One region of the Achromobacter sp. D7-1 genome, then DNA from elsewhere that is predicted to be linked to it. Evidence: predicted binding sites of a transcription regulator. Region 1 holds the regulator's gene; the other holds the start of a gene.

Region 1 (5,684 bases):
GGGCAGCTTCCGAATAGAGTCGGCCAGCGCTGCGCGGCGCCAATGCGGCGGGGTCGGAAGGCGGTGCGATGTTCGAGCGGCCCAGCAAGTGGCGCAGGCCGATGTAAAGCAGGTAAGCGGCGCCTGCCACTTTGAGCAGCATGAACAGCATGGCGGACGATTGCAGTACCACGCCTAGCCCCAGCATGGCGGCGGCCGACAGCAGGAACAGGCCTGTCACATTGCCCAGGGTGGACGGCAGCACGGCCCGCAAGCCGCCCGCCGCGCCGTTGCGGATCGCCAGCATGGTGGCGGGCCCGGGGCTGACGACGCTGACCGCAGCTACCAGCGAGTAGGTTATGAGCGTGGCGCTTTGCATGAAAGTTTCTCAAGTCGGGTTGAGACGGGTTTTCGGCCGATGAAGGATGGCGTGGTTTTCACGCTCATCGAGGCAATTTTGCCCGGGTTCCAGGTATTTTGGGAGCAATTGATCCTCCCCGACGCGGTAAACTATCCGTCATTCTCCGGGTTTACCCACCCGGGCGCAGTTTTCTCCTCTCTTACCGCCTCAGGAACTCCCGTCATGTTTGACCGCAACCTCACCTTGTCCAAGGCTGACCCGGACGTTTGGGCCGCCATCCAGAAGGAAGACGTCCGCCAGGAACAGCACATCGAGCTGATCGCCTCGGAGAACTACGCCAGCCCGGCCGTCATGGAAGCCCAGGGCACGCAGCTCACCAACAAGTACGCCGAAGGCTATCCGGGCAAGCGCTACTACGGCGGTTGCGAGTACGTGGACGTGGTCGAGCAACTGGCCATCGACCGCCTGAAGCAGATCTTCGGCGCTGAAGCCGCCAACGTACAGCCCAACTCGGGCTCGCAGGCCAACCAGGGCGTGTACATGGCCGTCCTGAAGCCGGGCGACACCGTGCTGGGCATGAGCCTGGCCGAAGGCGGCCACCTGACGCACGGCGCGTCGGTCAACGCCTCGGGCAAGCTGTACAACTTCATCTCCTACGGCCTGGACGCAAACGAAGTCCTGAACTACGACCAGGTCGAGCAACTGGCCAAAGAGCACAAGCCCAAGCTGATCGTGGCTGGCGCTTCCGCCTACGCCCTGCACATCGACTTCGAGCGCATGGCCCGCATCGCCCGTGAAAACGGCGCGCTGTTCATGGTCGACATCGCCCACTACGCCGGCCTGGTCGCCGGCGGCGCCTATCCGAACCCGGTCCCGCACGCCGACTTCGTCACCTCGACCACGCACAAGTCGCTGCGCGGCCCGCGCGGCGGCGTCATCATGATGAAGGCCGAGCACGAGAAGATCATCAACTCGGCGATCTTCCCCGGCATCCAGGGCGGTCCGCTGATGCATGTCATCGCCGGCAAGGCCGTGGCCTTCAAGGAAGCGCTGGAGCCCGCCTTCAAGGACTACGCGCAGCAAGTGGTCAAGAATGCCAAGGTGCTGGCCGACACGCTGGTCAAGCGCGGCCTGCGCATCGTTTCCGGCCGTACCGAAAGCCACGTCATGCTGGTGGACCTGCGTTCCAAGGGCATCACGGGCAAGGAAGCGGAAGCCGTGCTGGGCCAGGCCCACATCACGGTCAACAAGAACGCCATCCCGAACGATCCGGAAAAGCCTTTCGTGACCAGCGGCATCCGCCTGGGCACGCCGGCCATGACCACGCGCGGCTTCACCGAAGCGGAAGCCGAGCTGACCGCCAACCTTATCGCCGACGTGCTGGACAATCCGCGCGACGAAGCCAACATCGCCGCCGTGCGCGCCCGCGTCAATGAACTGACCTCGCGCCTGCCGGTCTACGGTAAGAAGTAAGCGAGCATCCCTGCGGCGGGCTGCGGCCCGGCCGTAGCGCTCCATAAGGGACGGCCCCGCAAGGCGCCGTCCCTTTGCTTTCGGGGCGGTACCCTGGCAAAAAATACGGGGGCGGATTAGCCCGTATTGGCGCTGGCGGCCCGGCGCCTCGTTACAATATGCTTAACTATTGCCCTCAGCGCCTTTAGGGATCACACATGCGGTGTCCATTTTGCGGCAATGCCGAAACGCAGGTCGTCGACAGCCGGGTCTCCGAAGAAGGCGACGCCATACGCCGTCGCCGCCGCTGCCTGTCCTGTGACAAGCGCTTCACCACCTATGAACGGGTGGAGCTGGCCATGCCTTCCATCGTGAAGCGCAACGGCAGCCGCAGCGACTACGATCCCGGCAAGCTGCGCGCCAGCCTGAGCCTGGCGCTGCGCAAGCGCCCCGTCAGCACGGAAGACGTGGACGCGGCGGTTGCCCGCATCGAAGAGCAGTTGCTGGCCAGCGGACTGCGCGAAGTGCCTAGCGAACACATCGGCGAGCTCGTCATGAACGAACTGCGCAAGCTCGACAAGGTGGCTTACGTGCGCTTCGCCTCGGTCTACAAGAGCTTCGAGGACATTGGCGAATTCGTCGAGGCCATCCGCGAGATGCAGGGCCCGCTGCTGCCGGGCAAGCTGCGCAAGGACTAGAGAAGACTCGACGCCAACCCGTCCGGGGCCGTCGAGCGGCGCGGATGTAGAAAATGACGGCGCCGCGGCGCCGTCATTGCATGGCGGGCGCTGCGCGCGCCAGGCTGGGCGTCAGCGGCTGGAATTTGCGCCACACGCGGCGCATGTGCTGGGCCGAGCCGAAGCCCGATTTCTCGGCCACGCGCTCCAGATCCAGCCTGGTGTCGCGCAGCAGGTCGCGCGCCAGCGCCACGCGTATCTGATAAAGGTAATCCATCGGCGTGCAGCCCGCGTGTTCGCGGAACAGCCGGGTCAGGTGGCGAGCGCTGGTATGCGCCTGGTCCGCCAGCGATTGCGCCGACCAGGGCGCCGCCGGATCGCGAATGACCGCATCCTGCACCCGGTGCACGCCCGGATGCATATGGCTGCGGTGATCCAGCCAGGGCGACAGTGTGGAATCCGTGCCGGCGCGCCGCTGGTAGACGACCATGTCGCGTGCTGTTTCGCTGGCCACGCGCGGCCCGCAATGGCGCGACACCATGTGCAAGGCCAGGTCGATGCCGGCCGTGATTCCCGCGCTGCTGACCAGCTTGCCGTCCTCGACGAAGATGCGGTTGTCATGCAGCCGCGCGCTCGGGTCGATGCTGGCCAGTTGTTCCAGGCAGGTGTGGTGCGTGGTGCAATCCCGTTGCCGCGTCAGTCCGGCGGCGGCGGCGAATAGCGCGCCGGCGCACACCGTCATCAGGGTGAAGCCGTCGGCGGGATGGCGGACCGCCAGCCAGTCGATGATGGCGCGCGAGTCGGGGTCATCGAGGCGCGTGGGCTTGCCCACCACGCCGGAAATGATGACCAGGGCCTCGGGCGGCAGCGCGGCCGGCAGGGCCTGGATATGCGCCAGATGCAGGCCGGGCAGGCCGCTTTCGACCTCCCGCGACGGGCCGCAGAAATGCTGCTCGAAGGTGCCGGGACTCAGCTTGTTGGCCACGCGGAAGGCCTCCGCCGGACCCGCCACGTCCAGCAGCACGATGCCGCGCGTCAGCACGAAATAGACCGGGACCATGCAGCCCTCCGCCAGCGCTAGGCCGCTAGCGCGTCGGCGGCGCGCGCGATGCGGGCGAAGCGTCCTTGCAGCACCAGCTCGGTCCGGTCGCGGATTTCGGCCGGGGTGTAATGCTGGCCGGACGGGCTCTGCATGGCGAAGGTCAGGGTGGCATCGGTGGGGAACACCACCTTGTAGCCGGCGTCGCTGGCGTGGCGCGAGGTGGTTTCGCAGCATTGTTCCGTGCGGATGCCGCTGACGATGATGCCTTCGATGCCATGCTTCACCAGCCAGTCCTGCAGGCTGGCGCCGTCCGCGTCCTTGGCATAGAGCGAGGAATGCACGGTCTTGTGGAACACGGCGGTGGGCGCGATGCGCAATTCCTTGAGCGTCTTGACGTGCCCGGAGGCCATCGAGAAGGGGTTGGCGGGGTCGTTCGACACGCTGGTGTGAAACACCTGCAGTACCGGAATGTCCTGGGCCTCGGCCGTGTCGATCAGGGACTGGATCTGTTCCACAAAGGCCGGATACTCGGTTTCATCCCAAAACGGACGTTGCCGGAAAGAGTCTTGTACATCGATGACGATCAGTGCTTGTTTCATGGTCCGGGCTCCTGGAGCGGAAATTGTAGAGGCGTGACGTCATTTTTACTGCAATCCAGCGCCGGGGTGAGCGCGGCGAAAGACGGCTGTCGGCCCAAAACGGACATGCGCGGCCGATGCCGCCGAGAGCCTGCGCCGGACCGTCTGCCCGCCGCGTGGCGGACATACAATCCTGATCATGATGATTCCCAGCGACAACGACGACATTTTCTGGATGCGGCGCGCCCTGGCGCTGGCGCAGACCGTCATGTACTCCACCGCGCCCAACCCCCGGGTCGGCTGCGTGATCGTGCGCGACGGCAGGGTGCTGGGCGAAGGCGCCACGCAGCCGCCGGGCGGCCCGCACGCGGAAGTCTGCGCCTTGCGCGACGTCCAGGCGCGCGGTGAGTCCGTGGAAGGCGCCACGCTCTATGTCACATTGGAGCCTTGCAGCCATTTCGGCCGCACGCCGCCCTGCGTGGACGCGGTGCTTGCGGCCCGGCCGGCGCGGGTGGTGGTGGCGATCGGCGATCCCAACCCGCTGGTCAATGGCCAGGGTCTGGCGCGTCTGCGCCTGGCGGGCATCGAGGTGACCACGGGCGTCTGCGGCGCAGAGGCGCTGGCCGTCAATGCGGGGTTCATCTCGCGCATGAGCCGCGGCTTGCCATGGGTGTGGCTGAAGATGGCGGCCTCGCTGGATGGGCGCAGCGCACTGCATAACGGTGTATCGCAATGGATCACCGGGCCCGAGGCCCGGGCTGACGGCCACCGCTGGCGCGCCCGCGCCTGCGTGGTCCTGACCGGCATGGGCACCGTGCTGAAGGACGATCCGCAGCTCAATGTCAGGGGCGTGGACACGCCGCGCCAGCCGCGCAAGGCCGTGGTGGACGGCCGTTTCGAGATCCCGGAAGACGCGAGGCTGTTCGACGGCGCCGAAGTCATCATCTTCACTGCCCGCGAAGATGCCGCCAAGACCGCGCGCCTGCAGGCCAAGAACGCCCGCGTGGTGCTGCTGCCGGGCGAGGCGGCCGGCCGGGTCGACCTGCCGGCGATGATGCGCTGGCTGGCCCAGGAACAGTTCAACGAGATTCACGTGGAAGCCGGCGCCGGCCTGAGCGGCGCGCTGGTGGCCGCGGGCTGCGTGGACGAGCTGCTGCTGTATTTGGCGCCCGTGCTGCTGGGCGACGCGGCCGGCATGGTGCGCCTGCCCATGCTGGAGCACCTGGACGGTGCCCGGCGTTACGAGTTCATCGAGACCGCGCCGGTAGGCGCGGACCTGCGCGTGCGCGCCCGGGTGGCGGAAACCTGGAGCCAGCTGACGCAGCGGGTGGCGCTGCCGGAGCTGTCCTAGAGCCGGCGCCGGCCTTCCATAAGTTAGTGTGAACAGATCCTGGCATTGCGCCCGCGTCAGCCCCGCCCCTCGGTCCGGCCGGTACGCGCCGCCGTATAGCGCCAGGCCAGGACCGCGGCGCCGCCGCCGACCAGGGCCAGCAACGCGGCCGCAAGCAGCAGGCCCGGATGGTTGCGGCGCAGGCGCTCCCAGGATTTCTCGGCTTGCGTGTAGTGGAACCAGGCCGCTGCCTGGAAGTCCGGCG
Region 2 (5,684 bases), on a different contig from region 1:
AACGCAATAAACCTGATGGCTCGCGAACCTATCATGGTGCCGAAACCAGGAGTATTCACCATGGACGGTACCCCCGCCGCCGAACCCCAGCTGGACCTCGAGTACCAGCTCGCCGACAACCTCACCCGCAGCTCCGGCCGCATCTTTCTGACCGGCACCCAGGCGCTGGTGCGCATCATGCTCACCCAGGCCCGGATGGACCGCGAGCGCGGCCTGAACACGGCCGGCTTCGTCTCGGGCTACCGCGGCTCGCCGCTGGGCGGCGTGGACATGGCCATGTGGAAGGCGCAGAAGGCGCTGGACGCCAACCAGATCACCTTCCTGCCCGCCATCAATGAAGACATGGCGGCCACCGCCGTCATGGGCACGCAGCAGGCCGGCGTGCGCGCCGACCGCAACGTCGATGGCGTCTACGCCATGTGGTACGGCAAGGGCCCGGGCGTGGATCGCGCCGGCGACGCGCTGCATCACGGCAACGCCGCGGGCGCATCGCGCAACGGCGGCGTGCTGGTGGTGGTGGGCGACGACCACACCGCCGTCTCGTCCTCGATCCCGCATGCCAGCGAGGCCTCGCTGATCGGCTGGCAGATGCCCATCGTGCATCCCGCCTCCATCGACGAATACGAGACCTTCGCGCTCTGGGGCTGGGCCCTGTCGCGCTACTCGGGCACCTGGGTCGCCTTCAAGGCCGTGTCCGAAACCATCGAATGCGGGCACTCCTTCGTCCCCGCCCCCGTCCAGCGCTACGACATGCCGGCGGACCCGGACATGCCGCCCGAATCGCTCGAATACTCCGCGCGCGACTTCCTGTCGCTGGCGATCGAAACGCGCATGAACCTGCGCATGAAGGCCGTGGCCGCGTTCGCGCGCCGCCACAGCATCGACCGCCTGGCCTGTCCGGCGCCCAAGGCGACCGTGGGCATCGTCACGGTCGGCAAGGCGCACCTGGACACCATGGAAGCGCTGTCGCGCCTGGGCGTGGACACCGTCACGGCCAACGCGCCGGTGCGCATCTACAAGCCCGGCCTGACCTGGCCGCTGGATAGCGAGCGCCTGCTGGAATTCGCGCGCGGCCTGTCGCACATCCTCGTGATCGAGGAAAAAGGCGCGGTGGTCGAAAGCCAGATCAAGGACCTGCTGTTCAATATGCCGGAGCGCCCCTCGGTCATCGGCAAGAAAGGCTTCGACGGCGCAGCGCTGGTGCCCTCGGCCGGCCAGTTGCGTCCTTCCCTGCTGGCGCAGCCGCTGGCCAGCTGGCTCAGCCGCGCCGCCGGCCTGCCGCTGGCGGCCGACCTGTCCGCGTTCGCCTGCCAGGCGCCGCTGTCCAACGATGCCGACGGCATGCGCCGCCGCCCCTACTTCTGTTCGGGCTGCCCGCACAGCACCTCGACCAAGGTGCCGGAAGGCAGCCAGGCGCTGTCGGGCGTGGGCTGCCACTACATGGCCGCCTGGATGGACCGCGACACCGGCGGCCTGACGCAGATGGGCGGCGAAGGCGTGGACTGGATCGGCCTGTCGCGCTACACCAAGATGCCGCACATCTTCCAGAACATGGGAGAAGGCACCTATTACCACTCCGGCTATCTCGCCATCCGCCAGGCCGTGGCCGCCAAGGCCAACATCACCTACAAGATCCTGTTCAACGACGCCACGGCCATGACGGGCGGCCAGCCCATCGACGGCCCGATCTCGGTGCCCAGCATCTGCCAGCAACTGCGCGGCGAGAACGTGACGCGCATCGTCGTCACCACGGACGAGCCCGAAAAATACCAGGGCGTGGACCTGGGCGCCGGCATCACGGTGCACCACCGCCGCGAACTGGACGCGCTGCAGCGCGAGCTGCGCGAGATCGCCGGCGTGACCGTGCTGATCCACGACCAGACCTGCGCCGCCGAAAAGCGCCGGCGCCGCAAGAAGAACCAGTTCCCCGACCCGGCACGCCGCATGCTGATCAACAGCGCCGTCTGCGAAGGCTGCGGCGACTGCGGCGTGCAGTCGAACTGCCTGTCGGTGGTGCCGCTGGAAACGCCCTATGGCCGCAAGCGCGCCATTGATCAGTCCAGCTGCAACAAGGACTATTCCTGCGCCGAAGGCTTCTGCCCCAGCTTCGTGTCCGTCATGGGCGGCAAGCCCAAGAAGAGCGCCGCGCCCAAGGCCGACCAGGAACGCCTGCAAAAACTGATCGCGCAATTGCCCCTGCCCGCCATGCCCGTACTGGACCATCCCTACCGCCTGCTGGTGGCCGGCATGGGCGGCACCGGCGTCATCACCATCGGCGCCATCGTGTCGATGGCCGCGCACCTGGAAGGCCTGTCCGCCGCCGTGCTCGACCTGACCGGCCTGGCGCAGAAAGGCGGCACGGTGGTCAGCCACATCCGCCTGGCGCCTGCCGGTGCGCCGGCAGGCCCGGTGCGCCTGGACTGGCAGCAGGCCGACGCCGCGATCCTGTGCGACCCGGTCGCCTCCGTGGCGCCGGATTCGCTGGGCGCGCTGCGCCGCGGCCATACCCAGGTCACGGTCAACAGCTACGTCGCGCCGGTCTCCGACTTCACCCGCAACCCGGACGCGGCCATGCGGCCCGAAGCGCTGCTGGCCAAGATCCGCCACGCGGCGGGCGAATCCAACACCGCCGCGATCGACGCGCATGAAGCGGCGCTGGCCCTGTTCGGCGACAGCATCCTGTCCAATATGTTCATGCTGGGCTATGCCTGGCAGCGCGGCGGCGTGCCGCTATCGCAAGCGGCCATCAACCGCGCCATCGAACTCAATGGCGTGGCGGTGGCCGCCAACCGGGCCGCGTTCGACAGCGGTCGCCTCGCGGCGCACCAGCCCGACGCGCTGGAAGGCGCGCTGCGGCCGCGCGCCCAGGTGGTGCAGTTGCATGTGCCCGAGTCGTTCGAACGCGCCGTCGCCCGCCGCATCGACGACCTCACCGCCTACCAGGACGCCGGCTATGCCCGCCAGTTCCAGGACGTGGTCGAAGCCGTCGCGGCGCGCGAACGTGAACTCGCGCCCGAGGCCAAGACCCCGCGGCTGGCGCTGGCGGTCGCGCGCGGCCTGTTCAAGCTCATGGCCTACAAGGACGAATACGAAGTGGCTCGGCTCTACACTGGCGAGTCGTTCCAGGCCCAGCTGAAGGGCCAGTTCGAAGGCGACTACAGCCTGCGCTTCCACATGGCGCCGCCCATCTTCGCGCGCAAGGATCCGCGCACCGGCGTGCCGCGCAAGATGACGCTAGGTCCGCGCACCATGACCGCGCTGAAAATGCTGACGCGCCTGAAGGGCTTGCGCGGCACCTGGTTCGATCCCTTCGGCCATACCGCCGAACGCAAGATGGAACGGTCGCTGGTGCGCGAGTACCGCCAGACCATAGACCAGTTGCTTGCAGGGTTGACCCGCGACAAGCTGGCCCAAGCGGCTACAATCGCCGGCCTTGCAGAAACCATCCGCGGCTTCGGTCACGTGAAGGCTGCAAACGTCGAGAAGTATCGGACGGAGTTGGGCCGCTTGATGCAAACCTATACGGCGCCTGCCCCGCAAGATATGCCCCTGCGGAAAACCGCATAAACATTCGCTCTGAGCGGCACCTTCCTGGGCGCGCCTTGCTGGGCGCGCCTAGTGCATTTGGTAACAATCTTTTGTGAACTTCGTCTTATCTTCTTCTTGTCCCTGTCGTACTCGATCACTAGAATTAGTGTCCAACGAGGGGTGCTACACTACATGTTGTGGTCGCCTAAGCGCTGATTCCCGTCGGCCACGCCTTTTGGACTAGCCCGTCCAGAACGTTGCGACCCCCTCAAAAGATCCAATTTCGTACCTGACATGACGTCGTCATGTCGCTATCTACGCGCTTTTCGCACAGGAGCTTCCATGCAGACTACGATCGCCTCTGTGACCCGGCCTACGGCCGTGCCGCCCTCGCAAACCGATTCCCCTGCCGACGCCAATGGCGGGCAATGGGCCAGCTACAACATCATTCGCCGCAATGGCTCGGTGGTCGGGTTCGAACCCAACAAGATCGCCATCGCCATGACCAAGGCCTTCCTGGCCGTCAACGGCGGCCAGGGCGCGGCCTCGGCGCGCGTGCGTGAGCTGGTCGAGAACCTGACCAGCCAGGCCGTCAACGCCCTGGTGCGCAACCGCCCCAACGGCGGCACCTTCCATATTGAAGACATCCAGGACCAGGTCGAACTGGCCCTGATGCGCTCGGGCGAACACGACGTTGCCCGCGCCTACGTGCTGTACCGCGAAAAGCGCACGCAGGAACGCGCCGCAGCCGCGGCCGCCGCCGACACCCAGGAGAAGGCCGCCGCCCCGCAGGAGCACGTGCTGAACGTGACCGACGCCGGCGTGCGCCGCCCGCTGGACCTGGCTGAACTGCGCGCCACCATCGAAGCCGCCGGCGAAGGCCTGGCCGAATTCATCGACACGGAAGCGATCCTGAAGGAAACGGTCAAGAACCTGTACGACGGCATTCCCGTCGACGAAGTGTTCAAGTCCGCCATCCTGTCCGCGCGCGCGCTGGTCGAAAAGGACCCGGCCTACAGCCAGGTCACCGCACGTCTGCTGCTGCACACGATCCGCAAGGAAGTGCTGGGCGAGGAAGTCTCGCAGGACGGCATGGCCGCCCGCTACGCCGAATACTTCCCCACCTTCATCGCCCGCGGCATCGAAGGCGGCCTGCTGTCGCCCGATCTGGCCAGCTATGACCTGACCAAGCTGGGCCACGCCCTGAACGCCAAGCGCGACCTGCAGTTCGGCTACCTCGGCCTGCAGACCCTGTACGACCGCTACTTCCTGCACATCCGCGGCACCCGCATCGAACTGCCGCAGGTGTTCTTCATGCGCGTGGCCATGGGCCTGGCGCTGCGCGAAGCCGACCGCGAAACCCGCGCCATCGAGTTCTACGAGATCCTGTCCTCGTTCGACTTCATGAGCTCGACGCCGACGCTGTTCAACTCCGGCACCCTGCACTCGCAGCTGTCGTCGTGCTACCTCACCACCGTCTCCGACGACCTGGAAGGCATCTACGACGCCATCAAGGAAAACGCGCTGCTGGCCAAGTACGCCGGCGGCCTGGGCAACGACTGGACCCCGGTGCGCGCGCTGCGCAGCCACATCAAGGGCACCAACGGCGAAAGCCAAGGCGTCGTGCCGTTCCTGAAGGTCGTCAACGACACCGCGGTCGCGGTCAACCAGGGCGGCAAGCGCAAGGGCGCTGTCTGCACGTACCTGGAATCGTGGCACCTGGACATCGAAGAATTCCTGGAACTGCGCAAGAACACCGGCGACGAGCGCCGCCGCACGCACGACATGAACACGGCGAACTGGATTCCCGACCTGTTCATGAAGCGCGTCATGGAAGGCGGCGAGTGGACGTTGTTCTCGCCGTCCGACTGCCCCGACCTGCACGACAAGTACGGCCGCGCCTTTGAAGAAGCCTACGTGGGCTACGAAGCGCGCGTGGCCAGCGGCGAACTCAAGCTCTTCAAGAAGATGCCGGCGCTGAACCTGTGGCGCAAGATGCTGTCGATGCTGTTCGAAACCGGCCACCCCTGGATCACGTTCAAGGATCCTTGCAACATCCGTTCGCCGCAGCAGCACGTCGGCGTGGTCCACAGCTCGAACCTCTGCACCGAGATCACGCTGAACACCAACGAATCCGAAATCGCGGTGTGCAACCT

The links. Region 1 encodes NrdR, which represses ribonucleotide reductase genes. Its sites were predicted from a motif close to CACNANATNTNGTG; they were not measured.
Region 2: the regulator NrdR is predicted to act here: its motif matches at 3,715-3,728, upstream of AC6LKD_RS22010 (ribonucleoside-diphosphate reductase subunit alpha).

What each region holds. Positions count from the first base shown of each region.
Region 1 covers NZ_JCBAMT010000085.1:9,424-15,107, reverse strand. Annotated here, with positions in the region: gene AC6LKD_RS26880 (LysE family translocator) at 1-358, opposite strand, end outside; gene glyA (serine hydroxymethyltransferase) at 563-1,813, shown strand; gene nrdR (transcriptional regulator NrdR) at 2,011-2,490, shown strand; gene AC6LKD_RS26865 (GlxA family transcriptional regulator) at 2,564-3,529, opposite strand; gene AC6LKD_RS26860 (cysteine hydrolase family protein) at 3,547-4,110, opposite strand; gene ribD (bifunctional diaminohydroxyphosphoribosylaminopyrimidine deaminase/5-amino-6-(5-phosphoribosylamino)uracil reductase RibD) at 4,289-5,440, shown strand; gene AC6LKD_RS26850 (hypothetical protein) at 5,497-5,684, opposite strand, start outside.
Region 2 covers NZ_JCBAMT010000057.1:35,107-40,790, reverse strand. Annotated here, with positions in the region: gene AC6LKD_RS22015 (indolepyruvate ferredoxin oxidoreductase family protein) at 61-3,567, shown strand; gene AC6LKD_RS22010 (ribonucleoside-diphosphate reductase subunit alpha) at 3,871-5,684, shown strand, end outside.